Regions from separate parts of the Modestobacter lapidis genome, predicted to be linked through region 2. Evidence: predicted binding sites of a transcription regulator. Region 2 holds the regulator's gene; each other region holds the start of a gene.

Region 1 (3,697 bases), on a different contig from region 2:
CCACGGCCCCGGCGATGCCGAACGCGGTCAGCACCAGCGCGTGGTCGGCCGGCCCGCCCCCGGTCTGGTCGCGGATGGCGAACGGGGTGAGCACCTCCAGCGGGCCCATCACCAGCAGCACGAGCACCGAGGCGAACAGCAACGTGGCGAGCAGCCAGGGCGTCCTGACCATGTAGGCGAAGCCCGCCCGGACGTCGACGAGCACCGCGATGGCAGGGTGCCGTGCCGTCCCGCCGGCGGCCTCGGCCGCTGCGGCCTCCGCGGCGAGGTCGCGACGCAGTGGGGTCGCCGGCAGGCGGAGCAGCGCGAGGACGGCGCCCAGAGCGGCCACCGCGGTCGCGAGCAGGGCCACGCCCGGGGAGGTGGCCGCGACGATCGCCCCGGCTGCCGCCGGCCCGGCGGCCTGCAGCAGCAGAGGGCGGAGGAACCCCTCCAGCCCGTTGGCCGCCAGCAGCTGCTCGGCGGGCAGCAGCGCCGGGACCAGCGCCGAGTACGCCGGGAAGTACAGCCCCTGGGCCAGCCCGACGAGCAGGGACGCGGCGGTCAGGTGCCACAGCTGCAGGAGGCCGGTCAGCGACAGGGCGGCCACCGTCGACGTCGCGACGAGCTCGGCGACGGCGACGGCGAGCAGGATGCGCCGCTGCGGGATCCGATCGGCCAGCGCGCCGCCGAGCAGCGCGGTGAGCAGCATGCCGACGGCCAGGCCGGTGCTGACCAGCGACAGCGCCGCCGGACCGCCGCCGAGTTCGATCACCTGCCAGACCACGGCCAGCAGGTAGAGCCCCGCGGAGCTGAGCGACAGGACGAGGGCGACGGCCAGCCGCCGGTACCCGGGGTGCTGCAGCGGGAACAGCGCGCGGGGGAGAGCCGGCACGGGACGCTCCTCCGGACGGGTCGGATCCGTGGTGGTCGGGGTGGCCGCTGCCCGCCCGCGGGGGTGGAGGGCGGCAGCGGGGAAGTCAGTTGATCCTTCCCCCGGACGTCCGGGCAAGCCGTTATCGCGCTGCGGCGCGGTCGGTGCAGTGGCTGTACCGGCATGTCCGGAACACGCCGCGTTGCGCTTGACGCCCTCGACGGGGTCGGGTCTACTCATCGGTGTTCGAACATCTGTTCGAACACCGATGGACCGTCCATCGGCCCGGGCCGCCCGCGTGGCGCTTCCCCCTGCCGGGTCGGACGGGACGCCGGTGGGGGGCGAGAGTTGCGGAGTCTGTCATGAGCCGGGTGCTCGTCGGAGCTGGTGGACACGTCGGTGAAGAGGTCCAGGTGGAGCAGGGGGAACAGGGGCCGGCCCGGTTCTGGCGCGGGCAGGGCCGCTACGTCGTCGGGGAGGTGCTCGACTCCTGGGTGGAGACCGCCCCCTGGTGGCAGCCCGACCCGGCTGTCGGGCGGGGTGGGGCATCGGCGGAGCTGGTGGCCACCCGCCAGGTGTGGCGGGTGGAGGCGGTCCGGGCCGGCCGGTCCCGGACGAGCTTCGCCGGGGTGTTCGACCTCTCGTGGGAGCCCACGGCCAACCAGTGGCTGCTCGTGCGGGTGCACGACTGATGGCCGCCCTGCACGCCACCGCCCACCGTCCCGCGGCGATCCGCGCGGCCGGCCCCGAGCAGCTGCCGCTGCTGCCGCCGTTGTCCACGGCGGCCGCCCAGCTGCTCGGTCAGGCCCACCGCGGCCTGGCCGAGGCCGCCTGCTGCCCCGATCCGGGGTGGCGCTACGCCACCGCCCACCTCGCGGCGCTGCGCGGCGCGGCCGCCGTGCTGGCCACCCGCACCCGCCCCGAGCAGGGCCGCCGCCGGCCGCGCAGCGCCTGGGTGCTCATCGCCCAGGTCGCCCCCGAGCTGGGTGAGTGGGCGACGTTCTTCGCCGCGGGGGCGGCCAAGCGGGCCGCGGCCGAGGCCGGGCTCTCCTCCGCGGTCACCGAGCGGGAGGCCGACGACCTGGTGCGCGACGCCGGCACCTTCCTGGCGGTGGTCGAGGCCACGATCAGCCGGCCGGTGGCCGAGCCGCCGGCCGGGGCGCCGGCCGGGCGGCCGCGCGCCAGCGGCCGGTCGGGCAGCGCCGGCCAGCGCCCGGGGCAGCGCGCCGGTCAGCGCCCGCCCGGGACCAGCCGGGCATGACCGATCCCTTCGTCCACCTCCATGTCGCCTCCGGCTACTCGATGCGCTACGGCGCCAACCACCCCGCCGACCTGGTCGCCCGCGCGGCCGAGCACGGCATGGGGGCCCTGGCCCTCACCGACCGCGACGGCCTCTACGGCACGGTCAAGTTCGCGCTGGCCTGCCGGGCAGCGGGCATCCGGCCGCTGTTCGGCGTCGACCTCGCCGTCGACCCGGCCGCCGGCGGCGAGCCCGGGGACCAGGACCGGTCGGGATCGGGGCGGCCGGGCCGGATCTCCTCGGTCGAACTGCGCCGAGCCACCCATCCCTCCGGGCGCCGGTCCCCGGCCCGCGGCGGGGCCGGCGTCGATCCCCGGTTCCCCCGGGCCACCTTCCTGGCCCGCGACGGCGCCGGCTGGGCGTCGCTGTGCCGGCTGACCAGCGCCACCCACCTGGGCGGTACCCGGGGTGAGCCGGTCAGCTCGCTTCCCCGCACCGCGGAACACGCTCCCGGGCTGCTGGCGGTGCTGGGCCCGGAGTCCTCGGTCGGCCGGGCGCTGACCGCCGGGCGGACGGACCTGGCGCACGCCCGGCTGGCTGCCTGGCGCGAGGTGTTCGGCCCGGGTGGGCTGGTGCTCGAGGTCGTCCACCACCGGGGGCGGGGCGACCGGTCCCGGGCCCAGGCGATGCTGCGGCTCGCCGCCGAGTCCGGCGTCCCGGCGGTGCTGACCAACGCGGTGCGCTACGTCGACGCCCTCGACGCGCCCACCGCCGACGTCCTGGACGCCGCCCGCCGGCTGGTTCCGCTGGGGCAGCAGCACGTCGACCGGCGCACCGCGGAGGGGTACCTGAAGTCGGGCAAGGAGATGGCCGCGCTCGCCGAGGAGCTCACCGGCCCCGACCGCGACGCCGCGCTGGAGCTGCTGGCCACCACCGCCCGGGTCGCCGAGCAGTGCGCCGTCGATATCCGGGCCGACCTGGGCATCGGCACGGTCCGCTATCCAGAGCTGGACGTGGTCACCACCGGGGCGGAGCGGGGGATGGGCCCGGCGCAGGTGCTGCGGGCCCGTTGCGAGGCCGGGTTCGGCCGGCGCGGGATGACGCCCTCGGCCGCGGTCCGCGAACGGCTCGAGGACGAGCTGGCGGTCATCGAGCAGCTGGGCTACCCGTCCTACTTCCTCACCGTCGCGGACGTGGTCGGTCTGATCAAGGAACTGCGGGTGCGCGCGGCGGCCCGTGGTTCGGGGGCCGGCAGCCTGGTCACCTACCTGCTGGGCATCTCCGACGTCGACCCGATCCGCTACGGGCTGTTGATGGAGCGGTTCCTCTCCCCGCTGCGTCACCAGCTGCCCGACATCGACATCGACGTGGAGTCCGCCCGCCGGATGGAGGTCTACGACGCGGTGATCGCCCGGTTCGGTGCACACCGGGTCAGCTGCATCTCGATGATGGACACCTACCGGGTGCGGCACGCCATCCGCGACGTCGGTGCCGCGCTCGGCCTGCCCCCCGGGGAGATCGACACGGTGGCCAAGGCCTTTCCGCACATCCGGGCCGACCAGGTGCACGCCGCGCTGCGCGACCTGCCCGAGCTGCGGGCCAGT
Region 2 (3,697 bases):
GCCCGCTGCGACCCGGGCCGACGTGGTCCGGCCCATCGTGCTGCTCCGTCCGGCTGGGCCACCCGGCCGGGGGACCGCGCCGACCCGGTCGTGGACTCCGCAGCGGTGGAGGATCACGAACAGGTCACGGTGCCGGTACCGTGGCGCCGTGGCCAGCGGTGCGGTGCAGCGGACGGCGGAGTCGGCCGGGAACCCGACGTCCCGGCCGGCCGGCCCGGTGATCGGGATCGGCCGCCCCCCGTGGTGGCTGCTGCTCGTGGCCACGCTGCTCACCACGGCCGTGACCGCCGACCTGCTCAGCCGGGGCCGGCTGGAGCGGATGGACCTGCGGGTCTCCGAAATCGTCAGCGCCTGGGACCTGCGGAACTCCGACGCCTACTGGCCGATCTGGGTGTTCACGCAGGCCGGTGGACGTGGCTTCATCGTCCTCGTCCTGGCGGCGCTGGTCGGCTGGGTCGCCTGGCGTCGGCGCCCCGCCCTCCCCCTGGTGCTGGTCCGGGTACTGCTCGCGCTCATCCTGCTGACGACGGTCGTGTACGCCTTCAAGTGGGGCGCCGGGCGAACGGCCCCGGCCTACCCGGGGTCCTTCTTCCACCGGGACGGCGCGAGCTACCCCTCCGGGCACGTCGCCAACGCCGTCCTCATGTGGGGCGTCGCCCGCTGGCAGGTGGTGCAGCTCGGGCTGCCGGAGCGGGTGCAGCGCGCCGCCTGGGTGCTGAGCCTCCTGGGGCCGGTGGTGACCGGTGTGGCCATGGTGGCGCTGGACTTCCACTGGGTCACCGATGCGGTCGTCGGCGCGGCGGTCGGCATCCTGCTGCTGGGCGTGGTTCACCTGCTCGACGAGCACCTGCTGTCACGCTGGCCGCATGCCAGACCAGGGCGTACGCCGGGCTGACCCGGCCGGTGGCAGCGCGCGGGCCGGCCGGGCGCTGGCGGTCGTCCCGATGGCCCTCATGTGGGCGGTGCTCCCCGTTGCGGCCCAGGCGGCCGAGGGCGCCTACGCGGCGCCGGTCGCCCAGTGCTCGATCGGCGATCCGCGGCTGCCCGAGCTCTCCGGCCTCGCCACCGCCGGGGGCACGCTGCTCGCGATGAACGACGGGGGCTCGCGGGCCGAGGTCTACGTTCTCGATGCCACGTGCGCGGTCGGCGAGGTGCGCTCCGCGCAGGTCGACCCGTACGACCCCGAGGACCTCGCCCTCGCCGCCGACGGCACCCTGTGGCTGGCCGATACCGGCGACAACCGGCAGGACCGGGCCACGGTGGCGATGATCGGGCTCCGCCCCGACGGCACCAGTTCGCTGACCCGGCTCACCTATCCCGACGGCCCGCACGACGCGGAAGCGTTGCTGCTGGCCCCCGACGGGACGCCGTACCTGGTCACCAAGGAGGTTCTGGGTGCCAGCGCCGTCTACCGCCCCGACGCCCCGCTCGCCGATGGCGCCACCGTGCCGATGACCAAGGTCGCCGACCTCGGCTTCACCCTCACCGGCACCCCGGGCGGGCCGGTCGGCCGGGCCGGGCAGCTGCTGGTCACCGGGGGGGCGGTGTCCGTGGACGGGCAGCGGTTGGCGCTGCGTACCTACACCGACGCCTACGTCTGGCCGCTGACGGGCTCGGACGTGGTCGGTGCACTGCACGGCGCCCCGGTGCGGGTGGCGCTGCCCGAGGCGCCGCAGGGCGAGGCGATCAGCTTCGCCGCCAACAGCCGGGACCTGGTGGTGGCCGGCGAGGGGCTCCCGTCGGTGGTGACCGTGGTGCCCTTCGACAGCACGGCCACGCCGGCGGCTGCGGCCCCGACCGACCCGTCGGCCAGCTCGGCCACTGCGGGGAGCGAGCGCGACACGGTGTCGCCGGTCGTGGCCGCCCTGCTCGCCGCCGTGGTGGCCACGATCGTGGTCTGGACCTGGGGCAGGCTGCGCCGGCACGCCTGATCCGGGTCGCGCCTCAGAGCCGGCGCAGAACCGTGACCACCCGGCCGAGCACCGTGGCATCGTCGCCGGCGATCGGCTGGTACGCCGGGTTATGCGGCAGCAGCCAGACGTGGCCGTCCCGGCGCTTGTAGGTCTTGACGGTCGCCTCGCCGTCGATCATCGCCGCCACGATCTCACCGTTCTCCGCCGTCGGCTGCTGGCGCACGACCACCCAGTCGCCGTCGCAGATCGCCGCGTCGACCATCGAGTCACCGGCCACCTTCAGCATGAACAGCGTGCCTTCGCCGACCAGCTCGCGGGGGAGCGGGAACACGTCCTCGACGGCCTGCTCGGCCAGCACGGGCCCACCGGCGGCGATCCGGCCCACCAGTGGGACATAGGTCGGGACCGGGGCGGTCGCCTCGTCCGTGCCGCTGGCCGCGCCGGACCCGGCCAGCGCGGCGGCGGTGCCCGCGGCCGTGGTGGCCGGCGCCTCGCCGGGGACCTCGCCGGGCAGGCGGACGTCGAGCGCCCGCGGCCGGTTCGGGTCGCGGCGCAGCCAGCCCTTGCGCTGCAGGACCGACAGCTGGTGGGCCACCGAGGACGCCGAGGACAGCCCCACGGCCTCGCCGATCTCCCGGACCGAGGGCGGGTAGCCGCGTCGCTCGATGGAGTCGCGGATGACCTCCAGCACCCGCCGCTGACGCTGGGTCAGCCCGTCCCCGGCCTCGCCGCGGTCGGGGAACTCGCGGACGGCCGCGCCGCCGGCCTCCGCCGGCGTGCTCGCCCGCTTGCGGCGAGGAGCGCCCGGTGCGTTCTCCGGTGTCCCGTTGTCGACCGCCATGTGTCCCCCTCGCCCGGCCGCGCGCCGGGCAGCTCGTCTGCGCACCCTCGTCCACGGGCGCCCGCCGAGCCGCCGGCTGGGCGGGGGTCGGAGAGCGCCGTCGTTGATCGACACGAGGGTAGCGCCTCGAGGCCCCCCGTTTCAAACACATGTTCGAAGCGGACGCCGTGTCGGGGTGTTCCTGTCGGCGGGGTGCGGTAGACATCGCACAGTTCGGATCGAACAGACGTTCGATGCGTGGTGCCGGATGCCGGCGATGGAGGGAGTGAGCCCGATGACCAGTGTGCAGCTCAGCGGGGGCCCGGTCGGCCGGTCCTGGACGGCCCCGTCCCGATCCCGCCACCCGGCGCTGCCGATGCGGGTCGGAGCGGCCCGCATCGGTGGTCCGCCGGCCGCTGCGCCGGTGATCGCGCGCCGTACTGCCGTACGCCCCGGGGGTCGGGCCGCAGGCGGCGCGGGGGTGGCCGTCGTCCGGCCGGTCCGCGGCGGCTGTGCCGGTGCGCGGAGGGTCGGCGCCGCTGATCCCGGATCGGCCGGCCGCGCCGAGCCGGCGTTCCCGCCGCTGCGGCTGACCCGCCGCGGCCGCCGGCTGGTCGCCGGACTCGCGATCACCACGGGCATCGTCATCGCCGTGCTCGTCACCGCCACCGTGCTCGACGGCGAGGCCGGCGGTCTTCGGCTGGCCGGCGACAGCAGCATCGTCGTGCGATCCGGGGACACCCTGTGGTCGATCGCGGTGGGCCTGGCGCCGGAGGAGGACACCCGGGCCGTCGTCCACGCGATCGCGGAGGTCAACGACCTCGAGGGCACCATCCTGGTGCCCGGCCAGGTGCTGCAGCTGCCCTGACGGCAGTTGTCCCGGGTACCGCGAACAGCGACTCCGGGGCGGCCCTGCCCGGGTCGCTGCAATACGGGTCGCTGCACTCCAGGTCGCTGCCACTCC
Region 3 (3,697 bases), on a different contig from region 2:
CGGGATCCTGCTCTACCGGCTGAGCCCCGGCTCGGGGTGCGAGGTCCTGCTCGGGCACATGGGTGGGCCGTTCTGGGCCCGCAAGGACGAGGGTTCGTGGTCGATCCCGAAGGGCGAGCACGGCCCGGACGACGAACCCCTCGACGTGGCCCGCCGCGAGTTCGAGGAGGAGCTCGGCTCGCCGGTCCCGGCCACCGACCTGGTGCCCCTCGGCCAGGTGCGCGTGACCAGCGGCAAGCTGCTCACCGTGTGGGCGGCGGCGGGCGACCTCGACGCAGCCGCCTCCCGGAGCAACACGTTCACGATCGAGTGGCCGCCCCGCTCCGGGCGGCTGCAGGAGTTCCCGGAGATCGACCGGTCGGCCTGGTTCCCGGTGGACGAGGCGCGGCGCCGGCTCGTCCGGGGCCAGGTGCCCTTCCTCGACCGGCTGCTCGAGCACCTGCCCGGCTCCGGCGCCCCCGCGGGGACGCCGGAGCCGGGCAGGTGAGGAGTCAGACCAGGCGACGGGCGGTGGTGTAGCCCCACATCGCGTCGACGCTGGTGGTCCGGACGACGTCCCCACTGGTCGGTGCGTGCACCATCAGGCCGTTGCCGATGTACATCCCGACGTGGCCGACCGGGCTGTAGAAGAAGATCAGGTCACCGGGCTGCAGGTCGGCCCGCGCGACCGGGGTCCCCATCGTCGACTGCATCCGGGACGAGTGCGGCAGGTCGATGCCGGCGGCCCGGAAGGCGAACTGGGTCAGGCCCGAGCAGTCGTAGACGTTCGGGCCCGCGCCGGCCCACACGTAGGCCTTGCCCTGCTGGGCGAGCGCGGTGTCGACGGCCACCTGGGCCGCGTGGTTCGGTGCGGCGACCGGCGCCGCCTGGACGGTCGCCGCCGGGGCGGCTGCCGGCGCTCCGGCGGCGGCCTGGGCGGTCAGCGGGGTGAGCACCACCCCGGCACTGGCGAGCAGGGTGATGGCCGCGCGACGGGCGGGACGGGTGGAACGACGAGCAGGGGACGTGCGCATGGTCGTCATGGACGACGGTTTCTCCTTGTTCTCCGCAAACCGCCTACCGAGTTAGCTGACGGGTTCGGGCGGGGAACTCGCCCGGCACGGCGGCACCTGCGTGCCGGTCGCGCTTCACCCCAGTACTGCGGTGGGTCCCCGGTCCGGGGTCAGCTCGGAACTGCTGCTGACGCCCGGTTCGGCGGTGTCCGGCGGGTTGTCGCCACGGACGGCGACGGCTGGGGACCCGACGGACGCGACGACGTTAGGTGACCGGTCGCCCCGGTGAACGGGCACGCAGAGTGACTGATTCGTGGCTTCGAGCGATCTGCTGCCCGGTCCGTTCGACGACTCGCCGGGGCCGACCTCGGGTGATCCCGTGACGCCCGTGACCTGGCAGTCGAAGGTTGCGGAACGGAAGTTGCACGGTGCATCTCGGCGGGTGAGGCGTGCCCAAGCCCGCCGTCACCGGTCGGTCGCAGAACGTGGTCGGTCCGCGATGATCGCTCGTGGCCTGGCGGCGGGGTGGTCGTGGGTGCCTGAGTGATCGGCTGGCGGCTGACAGTAGTACCGTTGTGAGCTGGGCTTTCGTCTTGTGGCGGCACAACCCTCGCGATAGACTTCGAACATCAGTTCGAACGCTGCGGGAGGTGTCATGGGTGAGTTGACCTCGGCCCTGGACGCGCTGGCGGCCGATGATCTGAAGTCGATGTTCGGGCCGCAGCTGCTGGACCGGGCGTCGATGTTGCAGCAGGTGAGGAACCGGATCGATGCCGAGCTGGCGCGCACGGTGCGGGAGTGCGAGCTGACCCAGGCGCCCGAGCACGACGGGCTGAAGACGATGGCGTCCTGGGGGCGAGGTCACCTGCGGCTGTCCTCGCAGGCGGCGTCCCGGCTGGTGCACTCGGGTCGGGTGTTGGAGCAGCTGCCGGCGGTGGCGGCGGCGTTCGCCGCGGGTGAGGTGACCGCCGAGGCGGTGGCGGTGATCGCCCCGGTCGCCACGTGCGAGCGGTTGGCGGAGGCCGCTGATCAGGGTGTGGATGTGGCGGAGGTGGATGCGGCGCTGGCGCTGGCGGCGGCGACCCAGCCCTTCGACACGCTGCGGGGGTGCGTGCAGCGCTACTGCGCCGCCCTCGACCCCGACGGCCCCGAGCCCGACCCCACCGAGGGCCGCCGGCTGGCCATCGCCAAGCACGCCGACGGCAGCATCACCGGCCGGTTCTACCTGGATGCCGTCGGTGGGGAGAAGTCGAAGGACCGCCCCCTCCCCACGCCTCGCAAGCTCGGCGCGGGCCCCTGGGGGTGGCCGTTGCAGTGGCCCGGCGGCAGGGGCCCGGCGCGAGCTTGCGAGCGGTGGGGGGCGGCCGGGTCCTTTCAGCGTTCCTGCGGAGGGTGAAGCCGCACGTGGTCCTCAACCTCGACGTCGATGACTTCGCCGACCCGGCCACCGGTGCCGGCGCTGCGTCCACCGGCTTCGGAGCGTGCATCTCCGCCGAGCGGGCCCGGTGGCTGGCCTGCGACGGCAGCATCTCCCGGATCGTGATGGGTCCCGACGGCGTTCCGCTGGACCTGGGCCGGGACCACCGCGTGGTCACCCCCGCCCTACGGAAGGCCGTCGAGCGGCGCGACAAGGCCTGCGTGTTCGCCGGCTGCAACGCACCGACCTGGTGGTGCGATGTGCACCACCTCATCCACTGGGTCCACGGTGGCGAAACCAACCTGACGAACTCAGCGCTCCTCTGTGAACGCCACCACACCAAGGTCCACCACGGCTTCCGCGTCGAACGACCACCCGACGGCCGATGGCGCACCTACCGCCCCGACAACACCGAGATCATCATCGGACCACGCCGGTAGCTGAGCCGGCGCGCGCCCCGCTACGGATGCGTGGGTAACTCGGTCAGAGCGTGCGATTCTCGTCTTCGATTCCGCGGGTGAGGGTCGGTGTCGAGTGGTAGGCAGGGGATGGTCCCGGCACCTCGTTGTGGCTTCGGACCGGCGTCCGGTCAGCAGGCCACACGTCGACGGCCCGGAACGAGTAGCCGTCCTGCTCGGCGGCCTCGAAGGTGAACTCAACGGGCCCGCCGGCATCGAGAGTCCTGTACCCGGAGACGAGGACGGCCGAGAAGTGGGCCCAGCAGCCGCCCGGAGTGTCCGCGGAGTCGAGAACTCCCCATCCCTTCTCGGCATGCCACACGCGGACCTTCGCCCGTGACGTCATGCGGCCCAGTATCGCGGGCGGCTCGCTCCGAACGGTCAGGCAGCGCTGATCAACCGGCCCGCCGGCTCCCGGGTGACCCGGCTGGCCCGCACGGCGTGCGCCAGCGCCACTTCCAGGTACGGCAGCAGCACCGGGTGGCGCCGTCCGTGGCCGAACACCGCCAGCGTCCGCGCGAACAGCTCGTCGCGGGTCATCCCGTTCCCGCCCCGGCACAGCGCGACCATCGCGTTGCCGATCTCGTCCGGATGCACGTGCTCCAGCGGCCGCTCGGCGCTGGACGACTGGCGGCGGAACCAGGTCCACGTCGCCGGGTCCAGCCCCGTCGGCCAGCGGAACTCCGCCGCCGGGTCCGGCAGCAGCGCCAGGATCGACTCCCGCCGCGCCTCGTTCACCCGGGCCACCCCGAACGCCCCCGCGGTCAGCCGGGCCAGCCGGTCGCGGTGGATCGGGCCCTCCGCCGCGATGCCGGCGGCCAGCACCCGAC
Region 4 (3,697 bases), on a different contig from region 2:
CCGGCCGCGTACACCCCGGGTCCCCGTCCGCAGCGGGAGACCGCCGAGCAGTTGCGGGCACGGATCCCCGGCTGGGGAGCCGACCTGGACCCGGCCGACCGGCCCGCCGTGCCGCGGCTGCAGTCGCTGGAGACCGGGGCGCGCTGGGACTTCCCGGAGCGGCAGCCGGAGAAGTGGCCCCGGGAGCGCTCGATCGAGCACGCGGTGCTCACTCCGGTGTTCGGCACCTCCTGCCCGCCCGCGGGGTTGTCCGGGGTGATCCGGAGGTACTCCTACCGGCGGTTCGGCGAGGGCCGGGCTGCGCACTGGCTGCTGCTGGTGGCCGCCGACCGGGTCGACGCCTGGGAGAGCCACCTGCGCTCGTTCGCCACGCTGCGGCCGGACAACCCGGTGACCCAGACCGGCGTGCGCAGCGAGCTCACCCACGCGGGCCTCAGCTCACGGATCGGCCGCAAGCGGGCCGATGTCGGCCATCACCTCCTGGACCCGGTGATCGTGGCCGGGCCGTGGGTCGCCGGGATGGGGGCGGCGTACGTCGGGGTGCGGCGCGTGCTGCGCGCGGTCAGGCGCTGAGGCCGCCGTCGATGGCGAACGTCGTGGCGGTGACCATCGCGCTGGCGTCCGAAGCCAGGTAGAGCGCGGCCGCTGCGATCTCGTCGGGAGTGGTGTGCCGGCCGAAGGTCTCGTGCCCCGCCGCGATCGCGGTCCGGACGGCGTCCTCGGCGGTGACGTCGGCGACGTCACCGCGGGTGATCACCGGCGGCGAGAGCGGCATCGGCCTCGCCATCGCCCGGCTGTTCGTCCGCGAGGGCGCCCGGGTGCGACCCTGCCGTCCAGCTGGCCCATGGCCATCCCATCTTCGCCCGGTCGCCCTCCAGGGGCGCGGCGAGTGAGCATGCCAGGGGTGTGCAGCTCGTCGTCCCCGTCCTCCGGGCGACACGGTGCAGCTCGTCTCACTCGTGCCCGGACGCCGGGCAGCCCCCGCCGTCCCACCGGCCGGGCACCGCGGGCTGTCGCCCGCGCTACAGCAGCCGTGGGCCGATGATGATCTCGGTGTCGTCGGGGCGGTAGGTGCGCCATCGGCCGTCGGGTGGTCGTTCGACGCGGAAGCCGTGGTGCACCTTCGTATGGTGCCGTTCGCAGAGGAGCGCTGAGTTCGTCAGGTTGGTCTCGCCACCGTGGATCCAGTGGATGAGGTGGTGCACGTCGCACCACCAGGTCGGTGCGTGGCAGCCGGCGAACACGCAGGCCTTGTCGCGCCGCTCGACGGCCTTCCGTAGGGCGGGGGTGACCACGCGGTGGTCCCGGCCCAGGTCCAGCGGGACGCCGTCGGGGCCCATCACGATCCGGGAGATGCTGCCGTCGCAGGCCAGCCAGCGGGCCCGCTCGGCGGAGATGCACGCTCCGAAGCCGGTGGACGCAGCGCCGGCACCGGTGGCCGGGTCGGCGAAGTCATCGACGTCGAGGTTGAGGACCACGTGCGGCTTCACCGTGCGCAGGAAGGGCAGGTTCCCCGAGGCCAGCTGGTTGTCGCACAGCTGGACCAGGGCGTCGGCGTTCTGCTGGGCCCGGGTGCGGGTGTCCCCCTTCGGCCGATTGGCCTGCACGATCGACTCCAGTGCGGCCTGGACCTTCTCGAAGCCCACGGTGTCCAGGTCGAACCGGCCACAGCCGCCCTCGGCGTGCCTGGCCAGGGTCAGCCGGCGGCTCTCGGTGGGGTCGGGTTCGGGACCGTCGGGATCGAGGGCGGCCTCGTACAGCTGGACGACCTCGATCAGCCGGTCGTGCGGCTGCTCCGCGGCCACCATCGCCCACGCCTGGTCGAACGGGGCCAGGTCGATGTCCTGCTCGGCGGCCGCCGCCAGCCGGTCCGGTCGCACCGCCTTTGCCACCACCGCCACCGCCTCGGCGGTCACCTCACCCGCGGCGAAGGCCGCCGCGACCGCGGGCAGGTGCTCCAGCGCCCGACCCGCGTGCACCAGCCGCGACGCCGCACCCGAGGACAGCCGGCCGTGCCCGCGCAGCCAGGACTGCGTCGTCTTCAACCCGTCGTGCTCCGAGGCCTGGGTCAGCTCGCACTCCCGCACCGTGCGGGCCACCTCCGCCGCCACCCGGTTCTGCAACACCAACAGCTCACCCAGCCGGTCGAGCAGCTGCGGCCCGAACATCGGCTTCAGGTCATCGGCCGCCAGCGCGTCCAGGGCCGAGGTCAACTCGCCCATGACACCTCCCGCAGCGCTCGAACTGGTGTTCGAAGTCTATCGCCGGCGGACTGTGGTCGCAAGGCGAAAACGCTGGTCACAGGCGGGTTCCGTTGCGCCCGCGGCCGCTGAACCGCAGTGGACGACGGCAGACGCGCTCAGCGGTGGGTGCGGTACCGCAACAGGACGACGCCGCTGCCGAACCGGCGTTCCTCGGTCAGCTCGAGATCCAGCCGCAGCCCGGCCGGCAGCCATGGCGTGCCGCCGCCCACCACCACCGGGACGACGAACACCGAGCACTCGTCCACCAGCCCGGCGTGCAGCGCTGCGGCCGCCAGGGCCGGCCCGCCCAGGCCGACGTCGCGCTCGGACCGGTCCACCAGCTGGCCGCACCGCCGCGGGGGCGGTGCGTGGGTACCGTTCGCCCATGTCGTCGGATCAGGCCGCGGAGCTGCTGGACGCCGATCCCCTGGCGCTGGAGCGGCAGGTCTGCTTCGCCCTGTCGGTGGCGGCTCGCAACGTGGTCGCCGTCTACCGGCCGTTGCTCGAACCGATGGGGCTCACTCACCCCCAGTACCTGGTCATGCTGGCGCTCTGGCAGCACGGCCCGGTCTCGGTCAAGGACCTCAGCCGGCTGCTGCAGCTCGACCCCGGCACCCTCTCGCCACTGGTCAAGCGACTGGAGGCGGCCGGCCTGGTCCGCCGGGAGCGCGATCCCCGCGACGAGCGGTCGCTGGCCATCTCGCTGACCGACGCCGGGCGGGCGCTGCGCGAGCGGGCCGAGCGCATCCCGGCCGGGATCGTCGACCGGCTGGGGATGGACCTGGCGGAGCTGCGGCTGCTGCACCAGTCGCTCACCGAGGTGATCGCGGCGTCCCAGCAGGCGCTCGACCGTCAGCCCGGCGCACGTGGCGACTGACCTCACAGGCCGTTGGTGCCCCAATCGTTTGTGCACCAAGCGATGCTCGGCCACCATGGGGATGTGCTGACGGAGAGGCTGGCGATGGCGACCGACACGGCTGCTCAGGACGACGGGGACGTGGCGGCGCGGCACCGGCCCGGCCCGCTCCGCTGGTTCTGGTATGCCCTCGGCGGCGGCCTGCCCGAACGCCACTCCGCGTGGGTGCTGCACGACACCACCACCGCGACGTGGGGTTACCGGCACGTGCTGCGCGCCACGGTGCAGATGCTGGTCCCGATCGTGCTGGTCCTGGTTCTCGTCCCGGGACCGTTCTGGATCCGTGGCATGGCCGCGCTCGGCGGCCTGCTGCTCGGTCTCATCTTCTCCATCGCCTACATGCCCGAGACGACCGAGAACCGGGTGAAGAAGGCCGGCTACCCGGCGGGCACCGCGCAGGCCGTCCGCGACCGGGCGGCCGTGGGCCGCGACGCTGCGGTGTCCGACAAGCGCCGTGCCGCCGCAGCGAAGCGGGCGGCCCGCTACCGCGCCCGCCAGGGGCGCTGACCTGAGCTCCACCAGGCGGGGGCGTCGAGCT

Evidence for each region. The regulator LexA, encoded in region 2, represses DNA repair genes until DNA is damaged. The targets are predictions, from matches to a motif close to TCGAACANNTGTTCGA.
Region 1: a site for LexA is predicted at 1,100-1,115, ahead of ACYVG5_RS08330 (DUF6504 family protein). Genes of this name have one in related genera too.
Region 3: a site for LexA is predicted at 1,615-1,630, ahead of ACYVG5_RS15235 (DUF222 domain-containing protein). Genes of this name have one in related genera too.
Region 4: a site for LexA is predicted at 2,240-2,255, ahead of ACYVG5_RS04405 (HNH endonuclease signature motif containing protein). Genes of this name have one in related genera too.

The regions. Positions count from the first base shown of each region.
Region 1 is NZ_BAAGVS010000004.1:284,275-287,971, forward strand. It holds gene ACYVG5_RS08325 (MFS transporter) at 1-874, opposite strand, end outside; gene ACYVG5_RS08330 (DUF6504 family protein) at 1,216-1,545, shown strand; gene ACYVG5_RS08335 (SAV_6107 family HEPN domain-containing protein) at 1,545-2,114, shown strand; gene ACYVG5_RS08340 (DNA polymerase III subunit alpha) at 2,111-3,697, shown strand, end outside.
Region 2 is NZ_BAAGVS010000026.1:50,909-54,605, forward strand. It holds gene ACYVG5_RS18895 (phosphatase PAP2 family protein) at 149-895, shown strand; gene ACYVG5_RS18900 (esterase-like activity of phytase family protein) at 867-1,931, shown strand; gene lexA (transcriptional repressor LexA) at 1,945-2,754, opposite strand; gene ACYVG5_RS18910 (LysM peptidoglycan-binding domain-containing protein) at 3,029-3,601, shown strand.
Region 3 is NZ_BAAGVS010000016.1:57,435-61,131, forward strand. It holds gene ACYVG5_RS15225 (NUDIX domain-containing protein) at 1-487, shown strand, start outside; gene ACYVG5_RS15230 (C40 family peptidase) at 492-1,022, opposite strand; cyclic di-AMP (ydaO/yuaA leader) riboswitch at 1,039-1,183, opposite strand; gene ACYVG5_RS15235 (DUF222 domain-containing protein) at 1,648-2,388, shown strand; gene ACYVG5_RS15240 (HNH endonuclease signature motif containing protein) at 2,385-2,849, shown strand; gene ACYVG5_RS15245 (cold-shock protein) at 2,893-3,213, opposite strand; gene ACYVG5_RS15250 (AAA domain-containing protein) at 3,249-3,697, opposite strand, start outside.
Region 4 is NZ_BAAGVS010000002.1:368,650-372,346, forward strand. It holds gene ACYVG5_RS04395 (hypothetical protein) at 1-573, shown strand, start outside; gene ACYVG5_RS04400 (SDR family oxidoreductase) at 563-775, opposite strand; gene ACYVG5_RS04405 (HNH endonuclease signature motif containing protein) at 1,023-2,222, opposite strand; gene ACYVG5_RS04410 (dihydrofolate reductase family protein) at 2,360-2,581, opposite strand; gene ACYVG5_RS04415 (MarR family winged helix-turn-helix transcriptional regulator) at 2,629-3,120, shown strand; gene ACYVG5_RS04420 (DUF5313 family protein) at 3,184-3,666, shown strand.